2 linked regions of the Mangrovibacterium diazotrophicum genome follow. The protein of the gene in region 2 binds, or shares a complex with, the protein of the main gene of each other region. Links are inferred from orthologs where the notes say so. Each region holds a gene or a part of one and is shown on either strand. Other genes may lie near its edges. The genes, in order: metK and groL.

Region 1 (3,275 bases), 820 kb from region 2 along the record:
AAGTGCCAGGGTTGTCATTGTTTCATCTTTGCTGATGAAATCGTAATAAGCACGAAGTGTTAGCTTTTTAACAGGATCGATGGTTGCTCCGAATCCTACACGCAGTGCGCTGTCTTTCTGCATACTTTTATAGCCTTCACCATTTGCGATGAAAACATCGGCACTAACAGCATCGCTGAATTTGTAGGCTGCCTTAATTCCAAGGTCGCGGCTCGAGCTGTATTTGTATAGATCCTGGTATGATTTGGCAACGTACCGGTAGCCCCAGAAATTTTCCTGCATATTGTATGCGTTGGCGGTGATAACACCAAAATCGACTGTAAAACCGTGGTCGCTGTATTCCAGGTAGGCGTTACGGGCAAAAGCGGTGAAGTCGAGGCTACCTCCGTCTTTCGGATTTTCAATGTCGTAACATACCCTGGCTGAGATTACCGGGCTGAACTGGTATTTGTAACCGAGTTCAAGGCGGGTGAGGTTAAAACCTGAGGCAGATTCTCCGTCAGATATCGTCGTGTAGAAGTTCGTGAAGACTGATCCGTACATCTTACCTGTTGGTTTAAATTCGTCGGTTGTCTGAGACATGCCGATAATAGCCATGCAGAGCATAGCAAATGTGATGATTACTTTGCGTTTCATATATACTTAAGATTGAAAAGGTTAATTCCTGTGACAGAATTCGGAAGCAAATCAAGATCTATTTCGTTACAGCCGGATTAATGAAATATTACAAAACGATTAATTGTGTTTTTGGATAATGTTTTTTTAGAAATTTACCGCTGTTTACGTTCAGTCAATCAGAATGTTGTGGTATGTTGCAAAAATATTACACGATGTAATGTTTATCGACATATTCTTGGAATTGTGCTGCTGATACTGGCAGAGAAATCTGCAAGCTGTAACATTTGCGTAACCGTTTTTAGCCGGATTTGGATGGGAGAAGCGTTCAGCAAAAGGCCGTTTTTAAAATAGAAAAGCCCGACCTGATAGGCCGGGCTCGGTATTTTTGTTTGCGGTAAGCGGATTAAATGCCGAATACTTTTTTGATTTCGATAACGTAGTCGAGTTTCTCCCAGGTAAACAACTCTACTTCTTTTTCAAGTTTGCCCCAATAGGGTGATTCGAATACTTTGGTAACGGTTTGCGGCGTACGACCCATGTGACCGTAAGCAGCTGTTTCTCGGTAAATCGGGTTACGCAGTTTCAGGCGCTCTTCGATAGCTGCCGGACGTAAGTCGAATAGTTTTTCAACTTCGCGGGCAATGGCGCCATCGTCCATTTTTACATTGGCAGTTCCGTAGGTATTCACATAGACACCTACAGGCTGAGCGACGCCGATAGCGTATGCCAACTGCACCAAAATCTCGTCGGCAACACCTGCTGCTACCAGGTTTTTGGCAATGTGACGCGATGCGTAAGCGGCTGAGCGGTCTACTTTCGACGGGTCTTTACCCGAGAAGGCACCACCACCGTGAGCACCTTTGCCACCGTAAGTATCTACAATGATCTTACGGCCGGTTAAGCCTGTATCTCCGTGCGGCCCGCCAATGACGAATTTACCGGTTGGGTTGACATGATATTTAATGTCTGATCCAAACAAAGCCTGAACACGCTCCGGCAATTGGGCAATTACGCGAGGCATCAAAATATTGATAACGTCTTCTTTGATTTTCGCCAGCATCGGTTCGTCGGCATCAAACTCGTCGTGTTGAGTCGAAACCACGATGGCTTCAACACGCTTCGGAGAGTTGTCGTCGTTGTATTCAATGGTTACCTGCGATTTCGAATCGGGACGCAGGTAGGTCATTACTTTTTCTTCGCGGCGGATTACAGCCAGTTCCTTCAAAATGCGGTGCGAAAGTTCCAGCGGCAGTGGCATATAATCTTCGGTATCCTTGCAGGCATAACCGAACATCATTCCCTGGTCGCCGGCACCCTGGTCCATTTTGTCAACTTTGTCAACGCCACGGTTAATATCATCACTCTGTTCGTGAATAGCAGTCAGCACACCGCACGAGTCACCGTCGAAACGGTAAGCGGCTTTCGTGTATCCAATTTCGTTAATCACTTTACGGGCTGTTTCCTGCACATCCACGTAAGTCTTCGATTTTACTTCGCCGGCCAACACCACCTGTCCGGTAGTTACCAACGTTTCAATGGCTACTTTTGAGTTCGGGTCAAATGCCAGAAATTCATCCAGCAGGGCATCAGAAATTTGGTCAGACACTTTATCCGGGTGCCCTTCTGATACCGATTCGCTTGTAAATAGATAGCTCATATCTGTCTTTAACTATTAAAATTTGCCTGCCTGTTTGAGCAGTTACAAATGAATTGATTCAACAAGTTGTGTGTGGATGAATTGGATTGAAAGGAATGCCTCAAAAGGTAAAGCGACTGCTTTAGCATTTTTTTATGTGGTTGCAATCAATCTCAAATTTGTCCACAAATACGGCGGCAAATGTAATATCTTTTTTTTGTTTGCCAAACAACTGGAAATCATATTCAATTCGCTGACGAGCGAGAGATCGAATTGTTTCGCTTTTTCGTAACTCCCATAGTTCTTTCAAACCGGTCGGTCTGCTTGCAGTATATCAGGGTAGAAACCGGAATTATCAAATGTAAATGCCGATAAATTTTAGTATCGGCTTCGCCCCGATGGCGCAGGTTTGTGACCTGTGTTCTGCTTTGGTGAAGCAAGTGTCAACGCTGTTCACCAGGCAACTTTGAGTCATCCGATGAATAGGGAGATAGGCCCCCAATTGTTTACAGGTTTTGCACCAGCTCCGAAAAAATCCGGTACGAGTCCACTCGTTTTTGTTGGTCGTAGATGTGCGATGAAACAATGATTTCGTTGGCGCTGGTGTGTCCAAGTATTTGCTGTAATTCCCGTTTGATCCGTTTTCTTCCACCAATGAGCGAGCAGGCTAGCATCAGGTCAATCCGATCCTTGATGATTCCCCAGTTTTCGTAACCCAGGTCATGGGTTGGTGGCTGCATCAACTCGCGGCGACCGGTAACAATACCCAGGAAACTTCGTCGCATGGTGCTGGCCAGGTATTCGGCTTCGTCATCGGTCTCAGCAGCGACGACCTGGCTACCCACAATCACATACGGCTCTTCCAGTTGAGCGGATGGCTTAAAGTTTTGTCGGTAAATGTTGATGGCCGGGATCAGTTGCTGCGGTGCAAAGTGGCTGGCAAAGGCGTAAGGCAATCCTAACTCAGCGGCGAGGTAGGCACTGTCGGTGCTCGAACCGAGAATCCAAACCGGTACGTCGG
Region 2 (3,330 bases):
ACGAACCACTACCTGAAGTGGATTCGCTCGACGAGCAATAAAATTGATTCAATTAGTCTGATTGACACTCTTGTAATCTCAACCTGGCATGAAAATATTCAACTATACCTTAACGATAGCACTAATATTACTGAGTCTGAGTAGCTGGGCGCAGGAGAAGGAAAAGAAGAAGATGCCCAAGCGTACGGACAACTACATCCATATGCCAGGGATTCGCATCGGATTCGACCTTACCCGCCCTTACCAAAACCTGTGGACCAAAGGAGATCGCTACGGCTCTGAATTCAGTGGTGATATCGAACTTAAGCCCAACCTGTACGGAGCGGTAGAAATTGGCTGGGAAAAATTCAAAATGAACCACGCCTATGTGGATTATGAAAGTGCCGGTTCGTATACCCGCATCGGGATTGACTACAACTTGCTGACAACGGAAAGTGCCGACGAACGGGACATTTTTTACGTGGGGCTTCGTTACGGTTTTGGCGCCGCCAGTCAAACTGTTAATTCTTACAGTTTCGATGATTACTGGGGAGATACCAGCGGTTCGTTCCCCAAGCAAAATTTCACCTCGCACTGGATGGAAGTGGTGTTGGGGTTGAAAGGAGAAATCCTAAAAAACTTTTATATGGGCTGGAGTGTCCGCGCGAAGTTTATGCTGGCGCAAAAAGACTTCGATATCCCTCCTATTTATTTCACTTCGGGATTCGGCAAATCAGAAGGTGGTGTCACACTGGATTTCACCTACTCGGTTTATTACACACTGCCGTTTAAATTCCGGTCTGAATCGACGAAATAACATGACAACCAACGATTTCTCACAAAAGTAAAGTATGGTTTTACTTCAGCGAGAAAAGGAAAAAGATAAAGCATTAAAAAAGAAAAGCGCAGCCAAATTGACTGCGCTTTTTATATTTATGGTCGCATGTATTCGTTGCCCGATTACATCATGCCGCCCATACCGCCACCCATTGGAGGCATTGCAGGAGCGCCTTTTTCTTCTTTTTCATCAACCAACACACACTCGGTAGTCAGGAACATACCAGCGATAGAAGCTGCATTTTCCAAAGCGACACGAGTTACTTTAGCCGGGTCGATAACTCCTGTTTCCAGTAGGTTTTGGTATTCGTCAACGCGAGCGTTGTAACCGAAATCACCTGTACCTTCTTTTACTTTTTGTACCACAACGGCACCTTCTTTACCAGCGTTAGCTACGATCTGACGCAATGGTTCTTCGATGGCACGTTTCACGATTTCAACACCGGTTGTTTCGTCTTCGTTGTCGCCGGTCATACCTTCCAAAGCAGCGATTGCACGGATGTACATTACACCACCACCAGGAACGATACCTTCTTCAACAGCTGCACGAGTGGCACTCAATGCATCGTCAACACGGTCTTTCTTTTCTTTCATTTCTACTTCAGAAGCCGCACCAACGTACAATACAGCAACACCACCAGCCAATTTAGCCAGACGTTCCTGCAGTTTTTCGCGGTCGTAATCTGAAGTTGTTGTTTCAATTTGCTTTTTGATCATGTTCACACGAGCGTCGATTTGAGCTTGATCACCGGCACCTGCAACAACAGTTGTATTTTCTTTGTCAACAGTGATTTTTTCAGCAACACCTAACATGTCCAAAGAGGCGTCTTCCAGTTTCATGCCTTTTTCTTCGGTAATTACTGTACCACCTGTCAACACAGCTAAGTCTTCCAACATTTCTTTACGACGGTCACCGAAACCAGGAGCTTTTACAGCACATACTTTCAATGAACCACGCAGGCGGTTAACCACCAAAGTAGCCAATGCTTCACCATCAACATCCTCAGAAACGATCATCAACGGACGACCAGTTTGAGCCGTTTGTTCCAATACCGGAAGCAAATCTTTCATGGTGCTGATTTTTTTATCGTGGATCAAGATGAATGGGTGATCCAACTCAGCAGCCATTTTTTCGGTGTTGGTTACGAAGTACGGAGAAATGTAACCACGGTCGAATTGCATACCTTCAACTACGTCAACGTAAGTATCGGTACCTTTTGCTTCTTCAACAGTGATAACACCTTCTGTTTTTACTTTTTCCATTGCTTCAGCAATCAACGAACCGATTGTTTCGTCGCCGTTTGCCGATACTTTAGCAACTGATTTGATTTTATTGTAGTCGTCGCCGATCAGTTGTGATTGCGCTTTGATGCTTTCTACAACTTTAGCAACAGCTTTGTCGATTCCGCGTTTCAGATCCATTGGATTGGCTCCTGCAGTTACGTTTTTCAATCCAACATTGATGATTGATTGAGCCAATACTGTAGCAGTAGTCGTACCGTCACCTGCGTCGTCACCGGTTTTGCTGGCAACTTCTTTCACCATTTGTGCACCGATGTTTTCGTACGGATCGCTCAATTCGATTTCTTTTGCTACCGAAACACCGTCTTTGGTGATTGCCGGAGCACCGAATTTTTTCTCGATAACTACGTTGCGGCCTTTAGGTCCCAAAGTTACTTTTACTGCATCAGCCAATTTGTCAACACCTTTCTTGAGTTGATCTCTTGCTTCAATATTGAATTTAATTTCTTTAGCCATTTTTCTTTGCTTTTAATCAATTGTTTCTAACTAATTACGCGATATACAATACATCGGTTTGTGACATCAACAGGTAGCTTACGCCGTCAATGTTCAATTCAGTACCAGAATACTTGCCATAGAAAACAGTGTCGCCAACAGACACTTCCATCGCTTCGTCTTTTTTAGCAGCACCTACCAAAACGACTTTACCTGCTTGTGGTTTTTCTTTAGCTGAATCAGGAATGATAATTCCGCTTGCTGTCTTAGTTTCTGCTTCCTGCGGTTGAACAAGAATTTTACCTGCAAGGATTTTACCTTTTAATTCTGCCATTTTTCAAATTATTTTAGTTATACATGTTTTTAAATTGACACCCTTCCATATCCAAAGCTGTGCCAAAGCCATTATCGGGGCGATTCGGGGTAAAAGTTGACAGTCTCGACACCAGCCGAGGCCGAAAATCGGAAACATATGACAAAAACGTTGATTTCCAGATTGCTTTAAACTGACATTCTTTCAGTCAAACTGACAGCGAACAAGAAGTAGGCAGTGATCAGTAAACAGTCGCAGTGATCAGTCGCAGGATTCAGGTTCACTTATTCGGAGCAAGTGACAAGTCCAAAGGAATATACAAGAATCAGAAGATTCACCAAGAAGGAGCATTGCGAAGAAGCGAATCTCTTTGCGCCTTTCCGCCTCTGCGTGCATCGATATTAAACAAAAAAAGGCTCACTCCGAAGAGTAAGCCTTTCTATATCGATTTGCTAAAATTCTTA

Evidence for each region.
Region 1: the proteins of groL (region 2) and metK are in contact, whole or in part, in a cryo-EM structure (PDB 8P4O), measured with the Escherichia coli proteins. The link is inferred for Mangrovibacterium diazotrophicum from one-to-one orthologs.

The regions. Positions count from the first base shown.
Region 1 is NZ_RAPN01000001.1:3,177,615-3,180,889, reverse strand. The notes cover bases 149-3,090. They hold metK (methionine adenosyltransferase), read right to left. Parts: upstream 2,276-3,090; coding sequence 1,022-2,275; downstream 149-1,021. Other genes in these bases: BC643_RS12480 (LLM class flavin-dependent oxidoreductase), read right to left, coding at 2,761-3,090; BC643_RS12495 (hypothetical protein), read right to left, coding at 149-636. Outside these bases: more of BC643_RS12495, read right to left, coding at 1-148; more of BC643_RS12480, read right to left, coding at 3,091-3,275. UniProt on the Escherichia coli protein: Catalyzes the formation of S-adenosylmethionine (AdoMet) from methionine and ATP.
Region 2 is NZ_RAPN01000001.1:2,354,597-2,357,926, forward strand. The notes cover bases 258-3,254. They hold groL (chaperonin GroEL), read right to left. Parts: upstream 2,575-3,254; coding sequence 940-2,574; downstream 258-939. Other genes in these bases: BC643_RS09305 (DUF6048 family protein), read left to right, coding at 258-796; BC643_RS09315 (co-chaperone GroES), read right to left, coding at 2,609-2,887. In the rest of the region: BC643_RS09300 (DUF6452 family protein), read left to right, coding at 1-144; more of BC643_RS09305, read left to right, coding at 89-257; preprotein translocase subunit SecG, read right to left, coding at 3,328-3,330.